DNA from 3 places in the Ruegeria sp. HKCCA5929 genome. Region 2 is predicted to be linked to each of the others. Evidence: riboswitches for the same ligand, from Rfam matches in the RefSeq annotation. Region 2 holds a riboswitch; each other region holds the start of a gene.
The links. A riboswitch is a leader RNA that binds a small molecule or an ion and turns the genes downstream of it on or off. The one in region 2 is predicted to bind cobalamin.
Positions count from the first base shown of each region.

Region 1: another riboswitch for cobalamin. It lies ahead of GOV90_RS09865 (DUF4198 domain-containing protein); the one in region 2 lies ahead of GOV90_RS10655 (DUF1636 domain-containing protein).
Region 3: another riboswitch for cobalamin. It lies ahead of GOV90_RS06465 (hypothetical protein); the one in region 2 lies ahead of GOV90_RS10655 (DUF1636 domain-containing protein).

Region 1 is NZ_WQGE01000003.1:214,682-221,705, reverse strand. It holds gene GOV90_RS09875 (ABC transporter substrate-binding protein) at 1-812, opposite strand, end outside; gene GOV90_RS09870 (LacI family DNA-binding transcriptional regulator) at 809-1,966, opposite strand; cobalamin riboswitch at 2,184-2,387, shown strand; gene GOV90_RS09865 (DUF4198 domain-containing protein) at 2,516-3,301, shown strand; gene cbiM (cobalt transporter CbiM) at 3,307-3,918, shown strand; gene GOV90_RS09855 (cobalt ABC transporter permease) at 3,915-4,493, shown strand; gene cbiQ (cobalt ECF transporter T component CbiQ) at 4,493-5,275, shown strand; gene GOV90_RS09845 (energy-coupling factor ABC transporter ATP-binding protein) at 5,272-5,928, shown strand; gene GOV90_RS09840 (aromatic ring-hydroxylating dioxygenase subunit alpha) at 6,039-7,024, opposite strand, start outside.
Region 2 is NZ_WQGE01000003.1:402,170-409,193, forward strand. It holds gene GOV90_RS10635 (LacI family DNA-binding transcriptional regulator) at 1-526, shown strand, start outside; partial or broken gene GOV90_RS21165 (GH1 family beta-glucosidase) at 529-1,830, shown strand; gene GOV90_RS21170 (ROK family protein) at 1,876-2,856, shown strand; gene GOV90_RS10645 (carbohydrate kinase) at 2,896-3,822, shown strand; gene GOV90_RS10650 (D-lyxose/D-mannose family sugar isomerase) at 3,838-4,503, shown strand; cobalamin riboswitch at 4,603-4,801, shown strand; gene GOV90_RS10655 (DUF1636 domain-containing protein) at 5,040-5,396, shown strand; gene GOV90_RS10660 (ABC transporter ATP-binding protein) at 5,393-6,169, shown strand; gene GOV90_RS10665 (ABC transporter substrate-binding protein) at 6,182-7,024, shown strand, end outside.
Region 3 is NZ_WQGE01000002.1:349,688-356,711, forward strand. It holds gene nudC (NAD(+) diphosphatase) at 1-841, opposite strand, end outside; gene GOV90_RS06450 (bifunctional 2',3'-cyclic-nucleotide 2'-phosphodiesterase/3'-nucleotidase) at 1,024-2,892, shown strand; RNA gene ffs (signal recognition particle sRNA small type) at 2,932-3,030, shown strand; gene GOV90_RS06460 (hypothetical protein) at 3,079-3,939, opposite strand; cobalamin riboswitch at 4,070-4,292, shown strand; gene GOV90_RS06465 (hypothetical protein) at 4,383-4,790, shown strand; gene GOV90_RS06470 (dual specificity protein phosphatase family protein) at 4,793-5,293, opposite strand; gene GOV90_RS06475 (DNA polymerase III subunit gamma/tau) at 5,466-7,024, shown strand, end outside.

The DNA.
Region 1 (7,024 bases), 190 kb from region 2:
CCAGCCAATTCGTCCAGAATGAAGGGCGACCAGATGATCATCGCGGCTTTACCGTCAAAATACAGCTCGCGCGATTGCTTCCAGAAAAGTTCACCCGGAGGTGAGGCTTTGGAAATGGCTTTGTAGAAATCCAGAACTTCGGTGGTCTTGGCCTCATCAAGCGGCTGGAACCCATCGGGGCCAACAGGGCTGACACCGTTTGCCAGGAAAACATGCTCCAGCACCTGGCTCATGAAGTTCTCATCAACTTTGGTGGCCGAAACAAAACCATACATTTCTGGCGGGTTATGCAACGCCTCAAGTGCGGCCTGAATATCTGCAAAACTGTCAGGCGCCTCCAAGCCGGCCTCTTCGAACAGGTCCTTGCGATAGACAACCATTTGCGTCCAGCCATCCACCGGAACCGAGGCGGTTTCACCATTGAACGCTGCCATGCCCAAGGCACCCGGAGCGAAAGTATCAGCGCCCAGTTCTTCGATCACTTCGGTCGCAGCTTCGGTGTCCAGAATGCCCGCTTCGGCCCACGGCAGGGCGTACTGCAACGGGTGGTAGACCACATCTGGCAAGTCACCTGCGGCAAAGGCTGCGGTTGCGCGGGTGCCCAAATCCGTTTCTGTGACAGGTATCACCTCAACGGTTGTACCGGTCTCAGCTTTGAACTGGTCAGCCATTTCCTGCTGTTTCGCCAGACGCTCCGGCTGTTCCTCGGTCGTCCAGAAACGGATCGTGTCCGCCTGTACCGACATGGCCATCAGCGCCAGTGCCAACGAAGAGCCGAGCATCAGCTTGGCTGCTTTTGGTGTAAGTTTCATGGTCGGTTTCCTCCCCGATTGTCTTCCATGGATTGTTTGATTTTTTTCGCCAACTCGTTCGACGTCAGCAGTGGCGGCCCGTCAGAGTCGCGTTCGATCAGCACCGCCTGGCTGAGCTCGCGCAAAGTTGCGGGCTCTTCCCCTCGGGTCTGAAGTATCAACATCGTAGCAAGGCGTTCACCCGCCCGTTTGGAGTCGACGCTGAACGTCGTCAGCCCGGGGCTGGCGTATTGGCATTCCGGGACCCCGTCATATCCAAGAACCGAGACATCGCGTCCGATCTCAAGGCCAAATTCTGCACAGACAGAGTAGCTTCCCAATGCGGCCTGATCCGTCGCAAATACAATCGCGGTCGGCGGGACAGGAAGACGCAATAAAGCGCGCGCTTCAGCGGCCCCTTCTTCGCGGGTGCGCGCGCCTTCTCGGATCAATTCGGGATCGACTGGCAATCCTGCAGCCCTAAGCCCATCGACATAACCATCGCGACGCAGGTGGCTGTAGTTGAACTTTGGATCACTGCCGACAAACCCGATACGGCTGTGACCAAAACGGACCAGACGTTCGACCGCGCCGCTCATGGCTTTTTCACCGGAAATATCAAACCACGATGTGTCGTCCTGATAGCCGGTTCGACCATATCCTGTCCGACCATAAAGGATGAAAGGCACCTGCAGGTCGCTGAGGTACCCAACTCGCGCGTCATCTACTTCGGTGCGTGGCAGGATAAATCCATCGGCCTTTCGTTCTTCGACCAAACGGCCCAAAACATTTAACATGTCCTGCTTCGACTTCGCGGTCGAAATTGTCATCGTCCAGTCAGACGCACTTGCAGCTTCACAAGCCCCTGCCAGAAAGTCCTGAAAAAACGGATTGTGCCGGTCCGGTTCTTCACTGTTGATGACCATGGCAATGGCACGCACGCGCCCCGTTCGAATAGCCTGAGCATGGCTGAGCGGGCGATACCCCATCTTGCGCGCCGTCACCTCAACACGCTTTCGCGTTGATTCTGAGATGTCGGAATACCCGTTCAATGCACGCGACACGGTGCTTTTCGAAAGACCAAGGTGATGTGCCAATTCGTCAAGCTTCACCCGCCCACCGGACGCGGCGCGCTGGGACCGGATTTGTCGCTGTTGCAATTCGGGATTCGCCATCATTCTTTCATTTAACTGTTCCGAAACCGGTTTCGGCAATCAAAAAATTAATTCCAGCACCCCGCGACGGACAATCACTCCCAATCAACGAACAGGTCACAACACCAACACTTAGACATCACCGCAGCCGATGAGATTAAAGCGGAACACCTCCGGAATTCGCAGATGACCCTTCCAATGCCGCAATCGGGAGTTGACCGTGCTCAAGTTTTTCTGTCATCAACGCGCCATGTTCGGTTCCGGGGAGTCACCCGGAGGCAATAGGGAATGCAGTGCGGCACGTTCTTGGCCAAATCTGCAACTGCCCCCGCAACTGTAAGCGGCGAGCGAGACTGATTACGCCACTGGGTTACACCCGGGAAGGCCAGTTGAGCGTTAAGACCCGCAAGTCAGGAGACCTGCCGAACATGCGCCCTCGGAAAGGGTGCTCATCATCGGCGACGGGGTGTGCGCCGGATCTGTTTGCCCGATGGGGCAAATAGTTTCGCATTCCCCAATGTCAAAAACCTATGCGTGCCGGGGAAGGCGCGACGTGAGAAGGACGTATTTGTGAAACACTTTTTGTTGGCCGCGGCCGCTAGTGCGGCGCTGCCCGCGCTGGCGCAGGCTCATTTCCTGCTGGAATACACCGAGGATACCATGATCGAGCGTCCCGGGGAGGTTCCTGTCAAGTTGGTCTTCTGGCATCCGTTTGAAGCCGGGCACGTGATGACCCTGGAAAAGCCAGAAGAATTCTATGTGATCCACAACGGCGAAAAGACCGATCTGTTGGGTACATTGGAAGAAACCACATTCGAAGGCCCCGAGAACAGCGCCAAAGCCTTTCTCGGTTCGGTCCCGGTGAAACGTTCCGGCGACTATGTGCTGGTGACGGTACCTGCGCCTTACTACGAAGAATCCGAGGATATCTATATCCAGCAGATCACTAAGGCTTACCTGAACCGCAATGAACTGCCCACCGACTGGGATCAACCGCAAGGTCTGGCGACCGAAATTCTGCCGTTGAACAAGCCCTATAACGTCATTGCAGGTTCCACCTTCACCGGCCGTGTACTGAGCGAAGGCGAACCGGTTGCCGGTGCTGAGATCGAAATCGAATACATGGCAGCCGAGCCCGATCTGGCGGGAAACGGTGCCAAAGACGCCACAGCATCCCCACTGCCGGGCGGCGCATTGGTCGCGATTTCAGATGAGAACGGCTATTTCACCTTTGGTGTACCGAAAGCGGGTTACTGGGGTTTTGCTGCTTTGGGTTCGGGCCCAAAAACCGAATATGAAGGCAAAGAACTGAGCCAGGATGCTGTGATCTGGATCCGCGCCTGGGATCTGGAGTAACCCCTATGCACATCGTGGACGGAGCCCTCTCGAACCCAGTTGTGATCGGCGGCGCAATCGCAGCGGCTGGCGGCATTGCCATAGGGCTGAAATCGCTGGACCTCGACCGCATTCCCACCGCGGGCGTCCTGTCGGCCAGCTTTTTTGTAGCCTCGCTGATCCATGTGCCGATCGGCCCGTCCTCTGTGCATTTGATACTGAACGGTCTGGCCGGGCTTTTGCTCGGCTGGGCCGCTTTTCCTGCGCTGTTTGTTGGCTTGCTGCTTCAAGCCGTGTTTTTTGGTTTTGGCGGTTTGACTGTGCTTGGGATTAACACGGTCAACATCGCACTTCCGGCAGTGCTGACATGGATGATCTTTGGCCGTCTGATCGCACGCGGCTCTCCTGTACAGGGCGCTATTTGGGGCGGGATCGGAGGCGCGTTTTCGATTGCAGCCACGACGGCCCTTGTCGCTGTCTCTCTGGCTCTGTCTGGTGACGCGTTTCTACCAGCCGCGAAACTGGTCTTTTTTGCACATATTCCCGTCATGGCAATCGAAGCGGTACTTACCGGTTTCGCTATTCTATTGACCCGCAAGGTCAAGCCTGAACTCTTTTTTAGGGGGGCCCCCGTATGAGGCATCTGATTTTTGCAGTTGCGATATGGCTTACCCCGCTTCCTGCGCTGGCCCATAAAGTTATCGCAGGGGTCTTTCCTGCAGGCGACGCGATTGAAGGGGAATTGGGCTTTTCCAACGGCGACATGGCTGAAAACCAAGAAGTTGTTGTTTACGGCCCCGATGGCGCTGAACTGGGGCGAACAGTCACAGATACCGATGGTTTCTTCCTCTACACCCCCACCGAACTTGTCGCGCACACTTTCAAAGCAGATCTGGGCGCCGGTCATCTTGCCGAGGTCACCATGCCCGCCGAGGAAGTGGCTGAGATTTTGGGCGTGGATGCCGAGCTTGTAAAACCTGTTACGCAGGTTGAAAACGCAAACGACACCGCGACGACTGTCGCGTCATTAACCGACGAGGAGCGCGCGGCCATTGCCCAAGCGGTGCGAGACGAAACCCGCCCTCTGCGTCGTGAGATTGCAGCCTATCGCGAACACAACGACTTGCAGACCGTTCTTGGTGGGATCGGCTACATCATCGGTCTGTTCGGCATCGGCTTTTATGTCGCTGCACGCCGGAAAATGGCCGCCTGATGGCTCACGCTCTAGAACCCCAGGCAAAGACGCTGGCCGAGGCTGATGCCAGCGCACCCTTCGGGGTGATCGGAGAGTTGGACCCTCGGATGCGGATCGTGATGACGTGCTTTTTTGCTGTTGTTACGGTTTCGCTATCCAGCATCCCCGCGTTGATTGTGGCTCTGGCGGTCTCTATCGGCTTGCTATTGATGTCTCGCCTACCCGTGCGCCGCACACTTAAACGCATGGCCATGATGGACAGCTTTATCATCTTCATGTTGATACTTTTGCCCTTTTCCATGCCCGGTGACGCGATGTTCACCCTGTTTGGGTATCCGGCCAGTTGGCAGGGACTGTGGAAAGCTATTGAGATTGCTCTGACAGCCAATGCCGTGGTCCTGACCCTGATGGTTCTGGTCGGCACGTTGGAACCCGTCACTCTGGGTCATGCTTTGCACAAACTACGCTGCCCAGATGCTCTTGTGCATTTGTTGATGTTCACCATCAGATATATCGAAGTCTTGCGCGAAGAATATCTGCGCCTTCGCGGGGCCATGAAAGTTCGTGGTTTCCGCCCCGGCACCAACTGGCACACTTATCGCAGCTTTGGCTATCTGGTTGGCATGATGCTGGTGCGTGCCATCGAACGGTCAGAACGCATACTGGGCGCCATGAAATGCCGGGGGTTTTCTGGGCGGCTACTTTTGCTGCAGGATTTTCACCTGACCCGACGGGATTGCATGTTTGCTGTGACCTTGTGTTCGATCTGCCTCGGTCTTCTTTGTCTGGATTTCCTATGACGATCCTTAAACTCGAAGATATCCATTTCGCCTATCCCGGGCAGGCATCCGTGCTGGACGGTGCATCGCTTTCGCTTGATCCGGGGCAACGCCTGTCAATAGCAGGGCCCAATGGCGCGGGAAAATCCACGTTGTTTCGCATTGCCCTTGGGTTGCAGAAACCGACCGCAGGACGCGTGATTGCCCTTGGCAAGGACCGACGGGCCGAAGCAGACTTCCACGAGGTACGCCGCGAGATCGGGCTGGTGTTTCAAGACCCCGACGACCAACTGTTCTGCCCCACCGTCGCAGAAGATATCGCGTTTGGACCGCTCAATCTGGGCCGCAGCAAGGCCGAAGCGCTTGCCATCGTTGACAAGGTTCTGTCCGATCTGGACTTGATGCACCTGCGGGACCGCATCACGCATAAATTGTCCGGGGGTGAAAAACGGCTTGTGACCCTTGCCACCGTGCTGGCGATGGAGCCGCAAGCGCTGTTATTGGACGAACCAACCAATGCGCTCGACACCAAGAACGAGGCCCGTCTGCTGGATATCCTAAAGGACCTGCCACAGGCCATTTTGCTGGTAAGCCATGCCCCATCCTTCCGCAGCGCTTTGGCTCCGGACACGCTTGAGCTGAGAAATGGAAAGCTGGTTTCGGCTGGATTTTGACCTGCAAGACACCAGTTTCAGCTGGCTAATACATTGCACCAAGATTCTGCCGATCTGCCCTATTTCCGGCCACGTTTCCTATCATTTGAAGTGGTTCGTTAGACCAGAGCTCAGGCCTGAACTGTAATATCGGCGGATGCCGTTTCAGCTTCAATGGCAGTGTCCAGCGCTTTACGGAACAGTTTGGCCCCCTTGTCCAAGCCAAGATCGATATGAGGTGTCTTGGCGTGCTTCATGCCAAGATGCACCTCCTCCAACACCTCTTTGTCCTCAAGAAAGGCCATACGCGCGCCGTCATTCATGAACTTTGAAACTTCAGCATTGTCTGGATCTGTATTGCGATGCTGGAACCAGAAATAGCGGGTGCGGTCTTCGTCAATCGGCGTCATGAAATTGTACGAGATATTGACATAGGTCTTGTCGACCGGGGGTTTGCCATAGCCGCCGGTGCCAACGGGCGTGTAAACGGATTTGTTCAGCGCGATGGCAGGCAGGCACATCTCGTAGTGCTGCAGCCGATCACAGTCGCCCTCGAACGCGACCAGATTTGCGTAATACGGTGAAGGCGGTTTGTTTTCGATCCAGCGTGACACGATCACACCACGATCGGTTTTCTCAACGTCCAGCGGTTCTTCATCCGTGCCCGCGCCCGCAAAAGACGTGACATGGACCCAAGCCACATGGCTGGGATCCAGTAGATTGTCGCAGACCCACAAGTAATGGCAGTCGATATCCATCACACCACCATCGGTTTTGCCCCAGCTGGGGTCATCAAAGTTCTCAATTGGAAAAATCTTGTCCAGATCCGCAAGGGCAGGATCACCCATCCAAATCCAAAGATACCTGTACCGATCCACCACCGGATAGGATTTCACGACCGCCCGGCGCGGGGTCATTCCGCGCTGAGTTGGGCTGTCGGTACATTTGCCTGAGCAATCGAATTTTAAGCCGTGATACCCGCATTCGACGACATCGCCGATCAGATTACCCTTTGAAAGCGGAAGTTTCCGATGGGGGCAGGCATCTTCTAGCGCGACCGGAGTACCGTCCTGTTGTCGATAGAGCACGATGTTTTCACCCAGAAACGTCTCGGCCT
Region 2 (7,024 bases):
GCGGGCGACCCGGTTTTTGATTGATCTTGGACACCGCAGGATCGCCCTTATCAACGGGCTGGAGGAGATGGATTTTGCACAGCGCAGACGTGCGGGGTATCTGGCGGCGCTGGAGCAAGGCGGTATAATCGCAGACCCTGACCTGATGCGCAGCGCCGAGATGACCGAGGTTTTCGGGCATCGGGAAACGCACGGCATGTTGCAGCTTGATGACCCTCCAACAGCTATTTTGGCATCCTCGATGATTTCCGCCATCGGGGTCAGACGCGCGATTGACGAAGCAGGCTTAGTTATGGGGCGCGACGTTTCGGTCATCGCACATGACGATGACCTTTCGTATCTGAAGAACGGGCAAGACATCCCGATTTTCACAGCGACCCGATCATCTGTCCGCCAAGCCGGGGAAATGGCCGCAGAGATGCTGATTGATCGGATCAAGTCTCCGGATGGTCCGCCCAATACCAAATTACTTGAGGCCGAACTGGTTGTTGGCCGCTCGACTGGCCCTGCGCCCAACAGGACGTAATCATGAAACATTCTCGCGCTGACTTCCCAAAAGATTTCCTTTTCGGGGTCGCAACCTCGGCTTATCAAATCGAAGGGCATGCACAGGGTGGTGCCGGGCGAACGCACTGGGATACATTTGCGGCCTCGCCCGGCAATGTGGTGCGTGAGGAAAACGGCGATCTGGCCTGCGACCACCTGAACCGGTTCGAGCAGGATTTCGATCTGGTGCGCGAGGCCGGTTTTGACTGTTATCGGTTCTCAACCAGCTGGGCGCGTGTCATGCCGGAAGGTCGCGGCCAGATCAATCAAGCCGGGCTGGATTACTATGACCGGCTGGCAGACGCGCTGCTGGCCCGCGGAATCCGCCCGTGTGTGACGCTGTATCACTGGGAACTGCCCTCCGCTCTTGCGGATCAGGGGGGCTGGTGCAACCGAGACATCGCGGGATGGTTCGCAGACTTCACCGAAATCATCATGGGCCGCATCGGTGACAGGATGTTCAGTGCGGCCCCAATCAACGAGCCATGGTGTGTCAGTTGGCTCAGCCATTTCGAGGGCCATCATGCGCCCGGTTTGCGCGATATTCGCGCCACGGCCCGCGCAATGCATCACGTTTTGCTTGCTCATGGACGCGCCATTCAAGCCATGCGCAGCCTTGGCATGAGCAACCTTGGTGCGGTGTTCAACCTTGAATGGGCAGAACCCGCCGATGAGAGCGTCGAAGCGCGACTTGCAGCGGACCGGTATGACGCGATTTACAATCGGTTCTTTCTTGGTGGTGTATTCAGGAAAGAGTATCCTAAATTGGTACTGGACGGCCTTGAACCGCACTTGCCCTCTGGCTGGCAGGATGATTTCGAGACAATTGGCACGCCGGTCGATTGGTGCGGATTGAACTACTACACGCGAAAGCTGATTGCCCCCAACGATTCCGCATGGCCCAGCTTGACGGATGTTCCAGGACCATTGCCAAAAACGCAAATGGGTTGGGAAATAGAACCTTCCGCCCTAAACCGTTTCCTGGTTCGCACACAGAAGGACTATACGGGCGGGCTACCAATCTATATCACCGAAAACGGAATGGCGAGCGCAGAGCGCGTGCGGGATGAGGACCGTATCGAATATCTTGATACACACCTTGCAGCCGTGCAGGACGCTTTGGCACAAGGTGTTCCGGTTAAAGGCTATTTTGTCTGGTCTCTGCTGGACAATTACGAATGGGCCTTCGGATACGAGAAAAGGTTTGGACTGGTGGACGTGGATTTTGAAACTCTGGAAAGAACGCCCAAAGCGTCGTTCGTGGCGCTTACATCCGCCCTTTCAGAGGGGCAGAACGTCTCTCAGCCGTTAGCGCAACCATCCGGATCTGTGCATGAGCACTGGAATTTGGTTGCGGACATCGGTGGAACAAATACACGTCTGGGCGTTGTGACAAACGGCGAACTGACAGACCTGCGCAAGCACCCAACGGGAACTCTGGATGATCTGCTGAACGCATTTCACGCTTTGCGCGATGAGGTTGGCACAAATCCTCAGGCGGTTGTTGCCGCCGGGGCTGGTCCTGTCAGAGACGGCGTCATCCGCCTTACAAACGCCAATTTGGACTTGTCCGAGTTGGAACTGGCGCAGGCGACCGGGGCGGAACATACTTTTGTTATCAATGATTTTACGGCCGCGGCATGGTCAGTTGCTGACGTCACACAGAACGAAGTTTCGGTTTTGCAAGGTCAGGCGAAACCACCAGCAGGCACGCGTTTGGTGGTTGGCCCCGGCACCGGACTTGGCGTCGGAGCATTGCTTTTTTCCGAAGGTCACTATCACACAGTTTCCGGCGAAGGTGGGCATGTTGGGCTGTACCCGCGTCACCGGGACGAGGTCGACGTCTTTGAAGCCGCCCGTCACATTGCTCCTGACTGTTTCTTTGGCGACAGCCTTGCTTTGGAAGCAGAGATGTTTCTGAGCGGAACTGGCCTTCCTATCCTGTATCAGGCCGTTGGGCTGGCAGCGGGCACCGGGCGGTCATCGTTTCGTTCGGCCAAAGACATTTTGACGGAAGCCCGCGATGCTTCGGACCCCATCGCAGTCAAAACTGCGCAGATGTTCACAACGCATCTGGGCGCGCTTATGGGTGATATGGCTGTCACGCTTATGCCTGCTGGTGGAGTGTTTCTTGTCGGCGGGGTCGCCGAGAAAAACCGCTGGCTGTTTGATCAGGACTTCAAGGACGCATTCAATGGCGGCGGGCGGTTCAGCGAGCTTCGTAAATCCTTGAACCTTTACGTCTCAGAACAGGCCGAGTTCGGCATCATCGGGGCGAACAATTTTTGCAAAAACGCACTAAAGCGATGAACGACTTTTGCGCTTGAGGCTCTGGGAGAGGACGTTGGAATGATCCTGTGCTGTGGGGAAGCCCTGATTGACATGATTGCCGAGCCGACAGTGTCCGGCGCGCACGGCTTTGTGCCCCATACGGGTGGCGCGATCCTGAATACCGCTGTTGCCATGGGGCGCTTGGGTGAGTCCGTGGGGATGTTGACCGGTGTTTCTACGGATATGTTTGGTCAGCAACTGATCAACGCGTTAAAGGCCAGCCACGTTGACGTTTCGCATGTAATTGTCTCGGATCGTCCCACTACACTTGCGTTTGTACAACTTGAAGATGGGCACGCAACCTACAGTTTCGTTGATGAAAACACGGCTGGCCGTATGTTGGCACCCGAAGATATGCCAGACCAACTCCCTGCCATCTCGGCATTGTATCTTGGGGGTATAAGCTTGGCGTGTGAGCCATGTGCAGATGCTTATGCATCTTTGCTGGCTCAACACGGAAACGACCGCCCTGTCATGTTGGATCCCAACATTCGTCCGAGTTTTATTCAGGATCAAACCCGATTTCGAACGCGTTTGAACCGCATGATCGCGCAATCCGATATCGTCAAAGTGTCGGACGAGGATCTGGACTGGATCATTCCCGGTGCGGAACCCGAAGCAGCCAAAGCAGCCTTGTTGTTGCAAGCCGGTCCATCAGCCCTGATTGTGACCCGGGGCGGCGACGGCGCGAACGGGTATCTGGCGGATGGATCGCAAGTGACGGTGCCGGTAAAACCGGTGCAGGTCGTGGACACGATCGGTGCGGGGGACACGTTCAATGCAGGTGTGCTCACTGGTCTCAGCCGCGCCGGGCATCTGACAAAACCCGCTGTACGCAACTTAACTTCTAGCGCTTTGCACGCGGCCATGGAACTGGGCGCCGAAGTTGCCGCTGTAACCGTATCTCGCGCCGGGGCGGAACCCCCCTGGGCTCATGAGCTATAATTCTTGGAAAAACCAATGAAACGATCTGACATAAATCGCATCAAATCCGAAGCGCAGGCGTTCATCCAGTCCTTTGGCGCTGTACTGCCGCCTTTTGCAGATTGGTCGCCCGAACAGATGCGCAGCCCAGTGGCGCACACGGTCCGCAGCCGCGGGTTGGGGTGGGACATCACCGACTACGCTCAGGGCCGGTTCGATGAACTGGGCCTGTTTCTTTTCACGCTGCGCAACGGCGAAGTGAATGATTTGCAGTCTGGGCGCGGGATGCTTTACGCAGAAAAATTGCTGATTTCGAAAGACAAACAACTGTCTCCGATGCATCGCCACATCATCAAGGCAGAGGACATCATCAACCGTGGCGGCGGCGATCTGGTGATGGAGATCTATGCATCGGACCCAGAAGGTGGCATCGACCGGCATACGCCTGTCACAGTGCCCAGCGATGCCTGCCCTGTTACGTTGCAACCAGGTGAGCATCTACGCCTGAAACCAGGGCAAAGCGTAACCCTGATGCCCGGAGTTTGGCACGCGTTCTGGGCCGAGCACGGTGATTGCCTTATCGGCGAGGTTTCGACTGTGAATGATGATCGAACGGATAATGTGTTCGAAGATCCGATCCCTCGATTTTCAAAGATCGAGGAAGATGCCGCGCCAGATTTCCTATTGGTTTCCGACTACTGAGGTAGACCGGGTTGACAATAACAGACAGACAACTGGGCTGAGCCCAAGTGATTTCGTCAAACGCCACTCATTCTCTTGCTTGACAAGCCCAGCACCACGAGACTAGCTGAGCGGGATGGTTCCGTAAGGGATGAAAATGGGAATACGGTGCGGCACAGTTTTTTGCCAAGTCCGTGACTGCCCCCGCAACTGTAAGCGGAGAGCGACGCCATTACGCCACTGACACCGAAAGGGTTGGGAAGGTGGGCCGAGCCTTGACCCGCAAGTCAGGAGACCTGCCATCCGATGTTCAACCAACCCGGGGCGGGGCGTCCTGGAAGGAGGCTTTGATGGCACGTTTTTCGCGTGTTTACATTGGTAGCACCTTCTGTCCGCGCTTGGTTTCAAGCGGAGCGGACAGTGTTAAAGGTGACTGACAGAAGTAAGCTCTTCTTCAATACCTACTGCGCTGAGGCATCCTGCTTTGCCGTTAATTCAGAGACACGTAACGTTATAACATTGCATCTCAGTCCAACCCGCAGTAAGCGCTACAAGTAATGACGAAAACCGCTGATCATTTCATTCTTGTGTGCGCGACCTGCACAGGTGCCATGTCCACCGATCAAGTGACTGGCGCACTGGCGCAAACATTGCCCGAAGGATTTGCAATTCGAACAGTTGATTGCATGGCAGGTTGTTCCCGACCAACCACCATTGGCCTTCAGGCACCGGGCAAGGCGCAGTATCTGTTTGGAGACATCGACACGGAACTGGATCTGGACGCAGTGGCGGAATTCGCCGGACAATACCGCCTTAGTTCCGATGGCTGGACAAGTGCAACCGAACGCCCGCCCGCGTTATTCACCAAGACCTTGTCCCGAATACCGGCCCTTCCAACGGAGAGGGTGTCATGAGTTTTCTGTCGGTCGAGGGTCTCGAATATTACGCTTTGAACGGCGATGTCCTTTTGCAGGACGTGTCCTTCGGCTTGGAGGAGGGCTCGATTCTGGCAATTGCGGGACCGAATGGCGCGGGAAAAACAACACTGCTCAAGTTGCTTTGCGGAATAGAACGTATTGCTCTGGGTGATGTGCTTATAAGAGGCAAAAGCTTGCGCACCCTGTCCGCGCATGAGCGTGCCCGAACCATCGCGGTCGTAGGCCAGCAAGAAATGCCAGACGGCCGGTTGCGTTTGCGAGACTATGTTGCGCTTGGGCAAATCCCGATTCAGGCGGATAAATCGGCAACCGAGCATAAGGTAGATCTTGATCGAGTTCTGGAAACAACCGGATTGTCTCATCTTTCCCGCAAGCCGATGAGCCAGCTATCGGGTGGCGAGCGACAGCGCGCTCATATCGCGCGCGCTTTGGCACAAAACCCATCCTTGTTGTTTCTGGACGAGCCGACCAATCACCTGGATCCAGACGCCAAGGGGCACATGTTGTCCTTGGTGGCCGAGCTGGGCGTCACGGTGGTCATGATCGTCCACGATCTGGTCATGATCCCGGAATTCGCCACGCATGTGGCTTTGATGAAATCCACACGCCTGACGGGCTATGGCCCGGTCAGCGACGTGCTGACCTCAGAACGTGTCCGCGACACCTTTGGTGTGGATTATCTATGCTTTCAGCATGAAGGCCGCATGATCCCTGCGCTGGATATCCGAAAAAGAAAACTGTCATCATAACAGGAGCTTACAATGATGCAGAAACTTTGGCCTGTGGCTCTGTTCACTGGCCTGGCAAGCGGCGCGGTCGCAGAAGCCATCACAGTGGACAATTGCGGCGAACCGCTGGTTTTTGAAACCGCGCCCGAGCGGATCGTTGTCCACGACATGAACATGACCGACATGGCCTTCGCATTGGGTCTGCAAGACAAGATCGTGGGCCTGACCGGCATCACGGGCTGGTACAAGACAAGCCCTGATTTTGATGCACAGCGCGGTGATATACCAGAGCTTGCACCAAAATACCCTACTGTTGAGAACCTCATCGCAGTAGAACCCGACATGTTCTTTGCAGGGTGGTATTACGGTATGCAGCCGGGTGGCGAGGTTACTCCGGACACCCTTTCGCCCTTCGGCATCAAGACCATGGTTCTGACCGAAAGCTGCGTACATCTGAACAAAGATCGGCCAGAGGCCAGCATGGACCTGCTGTTTGGCGACGTTCTGCGTTTGGGTCAGGTCATGGGCGTCGAAGCCAAGGCGCAAGAGCTTGTCTCGGGCTGGAAAGACCAACTGGCCGCTATCGAAGCCAAAACAGCTGATCTGCCCAAACCACGTGTCTTCCTGCTGGACGGGCCGGCAGATGCGCCGTTTACCGCTGGTAAATTTGCGATACCGGACGCGATGATCGCCGCAGCAGGCGGAGAGAATGTGACCCATGACATGGACACCAGCTGGGGTCGTACGTCATGGGAAACTGTGGCTGCTGCAAACCCGGAATTCCTGGTTCTGCTGGACTATCAGACAGGAAACGGTGCAGAAGACACCTTCCAGTTCCTGAAAGATCATCCCGTCATGTCTCAAACCGATGCAGTC
Region 3 (7,024 bases), on a different contig from region 2:
CGGGATCAATCACGATGTCACGCGCCAGTGCCTCGCCCGCGCAGCCAAACATCAGCGAAGCCGGGAAAGGCCAGGGCTGACTGGACAGATAGGATACGTCCCCGACCGGAACGCCCGCCTCTTCCATCACCTCGCGGCGCACCGCAGCTTCCAGCGTTTCTCCGGGTTCGACAAACCCCGCCAATAGCGAAAACATACCCTCGGGCCAGCCCGGAGACCGGCCCATCAGCACACTGTCACCATGAGTGATCAGCATGATCACAACCGGGTCGGTGCGCGGGAAATGTTGCCCACCGCATGAAGGGCAACTGCGTTGCCAACCGCCCTGAGACATCTCGCTGGCAGCCCCACAGCGGGCGCAAAACCGATGCGTTTCGTGCCAGCCGATAACGGCTTTGGCCGTGGCCGCCAATTCGGCATCGCGCGGCGACAATCGCGTCATGATCCGGCGCAATTCAGCAAACACATATCCCTCTGGCAAATCCGGGTGCTGCTGCTCGGATTTGTCCACGAACTCTCCCAGACCGGTCAGGTCCAGACCTTCTGCGGTCCAGGCCGAGATATCCACCGCGAACAATGGCGTGTCTTCAGCGGAAAGGCCCAAAAAAACAGGAGCCTCAATGACCCCGCCTGGTCCCGCGCTGACCAGCGAGTGCGTCATTGGAAGCAGAGCAAGCTGATCCAGCCCTTGGCCCGTAACCAGAACTTTACCGCGCCAGATCATCATGCACGCCGCCGCCGGGTGGCTTTGCGCCGCCGTCAACGTTTCGGCATTTCCGCGCATATGGGCCGCCCGATCCAGACCCGAGCCGCCAAAGGTCACCTGCTCTGCGTTTTTCATTGGAATTCCTTTTGGTCCCTGGCACAGGGCTGCCATGTCTCAGACCGTGTTGCAATGGCAATTCAAACACGCGCAACACGCATGTCTGCCGCTGAAAAGCCGCATGGCGGCCCCGGAAAAATCATTAGGTTACGCTTTGTAAGAATTAATCAATAACCCTATTCAAAAGCAGACCATTCAAAGTGAAGCAAAACCCTTCGACGCAGGTGCCCTCCGAAAAAAACCGTGGGCATGTGCGTATTCTGGCAACAACCGACCTGCATATGAACCTGACAGGTTTTGACTATTACACGGATACTCCTGACCCGACGCTAGGATTGACGCGCACCGCCAGCCTGATCCGCAAAGCCCGCCAAGAAGCAGGGGATGCTTTGGTTCTGTTGGTGGACAATGGGGATGCAATTCAGGGCACGCCGTTGGGCGAGTGGGCGGCCCAGAGCGACGTGCCGCATCCGGTCATGCAAGCCTTTGCGGCGCTGGAGTACGACGCCATAGGTCTCGGCAACCATGATTTTGGTTTTGGGCTGCCGGTATTGGACAATATCATCTCGCAAGCCCACTGCCCTGTCCTGTGCAGCAACCTGCATCGATCAGGTGGCCTGCAAGCATGGCAAAGATTTGCGATATTGGACCGCACCGTGCCTTTGGGTGGCAAAGATATGCCCCTTCGCATCGGCTTGATATCCGTTCTTCCGCCTCAAACCACCCGCTGGGAAGAACATCACTTGAACGGAGAAGTCACGGCCGAGGAAATTATATCGACGGCATGCGAACTGTCAAAACGACTACGCGCTGAGGGATGTGACCTTATCGTTGCTTTGGCGCATTCCGGCCTGGGCCAAACAGAGCCGGTGGAAGGGATGGAGAATGCCGTAATCCCCTTGGCCGCCATCGACGGAATCGACGCCATTGTCGCCGGGCATACGCATCTGACCCTTCCGAGTCGCACCGATACCAACGCCCCATACCTCGATCACGCAAATGGGCTGGTGCATGGAACCCCGGTTGTCATGGCCGGGTCGGCTGGATCTTATCTTGGTGTTATTGATCTTGTAGTTTCTCCGCGACCGAATAGCGGATTCAACATTGAAGAATGTCGCGCGGACCTGCGCCCGGTTTGCGCGAGCGGAATCGCGGTCGAAGAAGACCAGGATATGGTGCGTCTGTTCGCCGACGCCCATCGTCAGACACGCAGCGCGGTTGCCAAACCCGTCGCGCGCGTATCAGAATCCATGCACAGTTATTTCAGTTTTTGCGCACCGGATCGCGGCTTGGCTCTGGTTGCTGCGGCGCAGGCTGCCGCTTTGCGCTCTTTCTTGCACGGTTCCGCTTTGGAAGAGTTACCTCTTTTGTCAGCCGTGGCGCCTGGGAAATGCGGTGGGCGCGCTGGCCCGCGGCATTTTACAGATGTCCCGGCGGGGGAAATATGCCTGCGTCACGTTGCAGACCTGTATCCGTTTCCCAATGAACTGCGCGCATTACAGATCAACGGTGCCGACGTGCTGGATTGGCTGGAAATGTCGGCAAGCGTGCTCAACCAGCTGTCACATGATACAGAAGCGGACTTAGTAAACCCCGAACGTGCCGGTTACAATTTTGATGTCATCTTCGGCCTGTCCTATCAAATCGATCCATCGCAACCTGCGCGCTTCGACAGTGATGGTCGGTTGGTCGATCTTGACAACAGACGAATTCGCAATCTGACATTCGGTGGCCAACCTGTTCAACCTGCGCAAAGATTTGTCTTGGCCAGCAACAACTACCGCGCCAGCGGAGGCGGACATTTTCCTGCCGCCTCTGCGGCCCAACGCATCAACCTACCACCGCTCGACATCAAGGAACTGACGCGGGATTACCTGTCTCGTCGCCTTCCGCCCGACCCAATAGCGCGGCACCCCTATCCGTTTACACTGACAGCTCAAACGGGCGTAAATGCCTTGCTTCGAACAGGTCCCGGTGCCCTTGAACACATGGATGAGCTGCGCATGTTCAACGCCCAATTGCTAAGTCCTGATGAAGCCGGGTTCGAGCGGATCCGTCTGACGTTCTGACGGGTTGTCTTTTGCCCTCGCCTTCCCTATATCCAGAGTCGAGAGGTTGGCGCGGGCGAGCGCCTCGCCAACCTGGTCAGGTCCGGAAGGAAGCAGCCACAACGAGCCCCGCTTGGGTCGATGTCCAACCTCTCACTTTCCCCTCACATACCTAATGGGTGATACGCGGTCTCACCCAAAACGTGTTCAGATGTCGACAAAGCGTGGCCAAAGGGCCGCGTTACGACGGGCAAAAGCCCCAATATGCCCAACTTCAGATAACCCAAATTCAGCAGGTTTCAGCAGATGTCGTTTGGCCTTGGGGCCATAGAGATCGGCAAGCCGCCATACCGCCTCGGGTGGGACCATCTGGTCATCTTCAAAAGTAAACAGATCCACCGGTTTTTCAGTTTCTGTCCAACGCGCATCAGGCAACCCGGCTCCGATCTCGGGCATGTAACTCGAAGGAGCGGTGCACCATTTACGCCATTGCCAGTAGACCGATGCCGGCAAATCCGCACCAAAACCGATTGCCTTTCCGGGCAAGTACCCAAGCGCTTTGACCAGCAATGGGGCGTGCCCATACCAGAACACCCCGGCCAATCCACGGTAGGGCCATGGGTGATCGTTCAGGGTCACAAGCCCAGAACACACACAAATCATCCGGTCGATTTTGTCGATATCGGGCTGTACGGGTCCCAGCATGGCACCTACAGAATGACCAATCGTCCATTGTTGTGCACCGGGAAAACGCCTGCGCATTTCCGCCCGCGCCGCCGGCATATCGATCAAGGCCCAATCGGCCATTGTCGCACGTGCATCCTTCATGCGGCCGGTCAAAGAGTGCCCGAAGTCCCGGTAATCATAGGTTAGGCACGCCATGCCGCGCTCAGCGGCCAGCCAACGTGCGAAGTGGCGATAATAGTCGCGTGGCACGCCTGTGGCACTGTTCAGCACAACCACTGTGCCGGGTTCCGACAACGGTCGGTACAAGCGCGCTGAAAGGGTTGATGACCCGGACGGAAAGAGGAACTCTTCGGTTAAAACCGTCTGTTCTGTATCCAACATGATCCCTGACCCTGCGCCGAAGACAAAGTTTCTTACTTCAATAATTGAAACTCTACGCGGGAAGTTTTTACCCATCCAGCATGACCAAACGTCGGGGACAAAGATCCGCTTGACTCGGAACCGGATCAGACGCTAGCGATTGTGTGATGGTTCCTGTCCCCCACAAGGGGTCGGGATGAAAAGGGAACACGGTGCGGTTCCGTCTGGTCATCCGGACGCTAACCAATGCCGCGACTGCCCCCGCAACTGTAAGCGTTGAGCAATGCCGAAACGCCACTGGCCCCGAGGGCTGGGAAGGTCGGCAAAGCCATGACCCGCAAGTCAGGAGACCTGCCATCGAAACTGAAACCGAAACTCGGGCGGGGTGTCCGGGCAGGTCCTGACTGCACTTCGCTGTCCCACCTGACCCGATCCTTCTGTCCACCACGCGCGGAGGGCGCAGGATGATCTGGAAGACAAAGACGCATGAATACAGCGCAACGGTATGTCAGCGGACGGGCAAAACCTGCCCCGCCCTGGCGCGGCTGGCGCGCTCGATCTCCGAGGCCATGACACAAGCTTCGGCTGCCACAGGCGACGACTTCGAGTTTGACGGTAGTAGTGAACTTTCACATTGCACGAAAGGGTGTCAGGCAATTTTCCAGGCACAATCAGACAGTGTTCGCGTGTTTTGTGACACGCAACCCGACGCAGCAATTGAAGACCTGAACCTCTATGCTGATCTGATTTTTGGAAACACGTTCCGCACCCTGCCATCTGGCATCATTGCAAACCCACCATGCGCGATGATCGAGGTTGCAACGCTACGGCCCCGGAAAACCGTACACGCACCCGAACAGCTTTCGGCCTGAGGTCACACCACCTGCGCCGGGGAAACCCGGGCCGCCCAAGCCAGCTGCGCGTCTGTTTCCACAGCACAGGGGCGCAGCGACCGCAGACGCTCCAGCGCCTTGTCAGCCCGTTCGCCGCACTCGACCATCAGACGCAGGACAACCATCCCCGACCTGCCACAGCCGCCCCGACAATGCACCAGCACTCGGCCTCCTCCAGCCAGGGCATGCCGGGCGGCGGCGCTAACTTCTGGCCACGCCTCTTCAACCGCCGCCGTTGGTGCGCCAAAGTCTTCGATCGGCAGATGCACCCACCGGCTGGCGCGGCTTTGAATATCGCTGCCAAAATCCTGCGCCCCGTGCTGAAGCATCTCGACATCCGTTGTCATTGAAATGACAATCCCCGGCTTCCACGCGGCAATCGTATCCAGATCCGTCTCATAGTCCCCGCCATGTCCGGGTATAGACGTCAGGGCCAGCGTTCCTCCTGCGACTTGCAGGGCATAGATAACCAGCTGCGACATGAACGTGTGTCCTCCACCAGGAACTCTTTACAAAAATGAGTCTTAAATTTTGTTGGAACAGCTTAGTGCGAATCCGGTCGGAATCTAAATCAAAAATCATCGCGCCGCGCAGTGGACGCGGAAGGCAGCGGCCACTACGCTGAGCCGAAGCACCGAATCCGACCGAGAAAACATGACCGACACGCCCAGCCCCGCCTATCAGGTTCTCGCCCGCAAATATCGCCCGGAAACCTTTGCCGATCTGGTGGGTCAGGATGCCATGGTACGCACCCTGAAAAACGCATTCGAAGCGGACCGGATTGCGCAGGCTTTCATCATGACCGGCATTCGCGGCACCGGCAAAACCACCACCGCGCGGATCATCGCCAAGGGTATGAACTGCATCGGCCCCGACGGCAATGGCGGCCCGACGACCGAGCCTTGCGGGCAATGCGAACATTGCGTGGCGATCATGGAAGGCCGCCATGTCGATGTGATGGAGATGGACGCCGCCAGCCGGACCGGTGTGAATGACATTCGCGAAATAATCGACAGTGTCCGCTATCGCGCCGCCAGCGCGCGTTACAAGATCTACATCATCGACGAGGTCCACATGCTCTCGACCAGCGCTTTCAACGCGCTGCTCAAGACGCTCGAGGAACCGCCTGAACATGTGAAGTTTATCTTCGCAACAACCGAAATCCGCAAAGTGCCGGTCACGGTTCTGTCCCGCTGTCAGCGCTTTGATCTGCGCCGGATCGAGCCCGAAGATATGATCGGGCTTCTGCAAAAGATCGCAACCGCCGAAGATGCCCAAATCGCCGATGACGCGCTGGCGCTGATCACACGTGCCGCGGAAGGATCGGCACGGGATGCAACCTCGCTGCTGGATCAGGCGATTTCGCACGGGGCGGGTGAAACCACTGCCGAGCAGGTCCGCGCAATGCTGGGCCTTGCGGACCGTGGCCGCGTTCTGGACCTGATGGACATGATCCTGCGGGGCGACGCAGCGGGTGCGCTGACGGAACTCAGCGGGCAATACGCTGAGGGCGCAGACCCTCTGGCCGTCTTACGCGATTTGGCCGAAATCACCCATTGGGTGTCCGTCGTCAAAATTACGCCCGACGCCGCCGAAGACCCAACCGTTTCGCCTGACGAACGGAGCCGTGGCCAGCACATGGCAGAGGCCTTGCCGATGCGCGTTTTGACCCGGATGTGGCAGATGTTGCTGAAAGCGCTCGAAGAAGTCTCGGCCGCGCCCAATGCCATGATGGCCGCTGAGATGGCCGTTATCCGCCTGACCCATGTTGCTGATCTGCCCAGCCCTGAAGAACTGATCAAACGGCTGCAGGACACTCCAACGCCTCCAACTGGTGGGCCGAATGGCGGAGTATCAGCCCCCCAGCAGGGTGCAACACCCGCGCGGGCCAGCGCGGCCCCGGCACCTTCCTACGTTTCGACCCCTCGCGGCCCAAGCGGCGCGCCAGTTGCTGCATTGGCTCAGGATGTGCAGACGGCTCTCGCCCGGTTCCCGACTTTTGATCACGTTGTCGAACTGATCCGCGCCAACCGCGACGTAAAACTGCTGGTCGAAGTGGAAAACGGTGTGCGACTTGTGTCTTTCCAACCCGGTCGGATCGAATTCACCCCAGCCACGAATGCACCAACAGACCTTGCACCACGCCTGGGTTCGGCCCTGCAACGCTGGACCGGCAATAGGTGGGCAGTCTCGATCGTCTCGAACGGGGATGC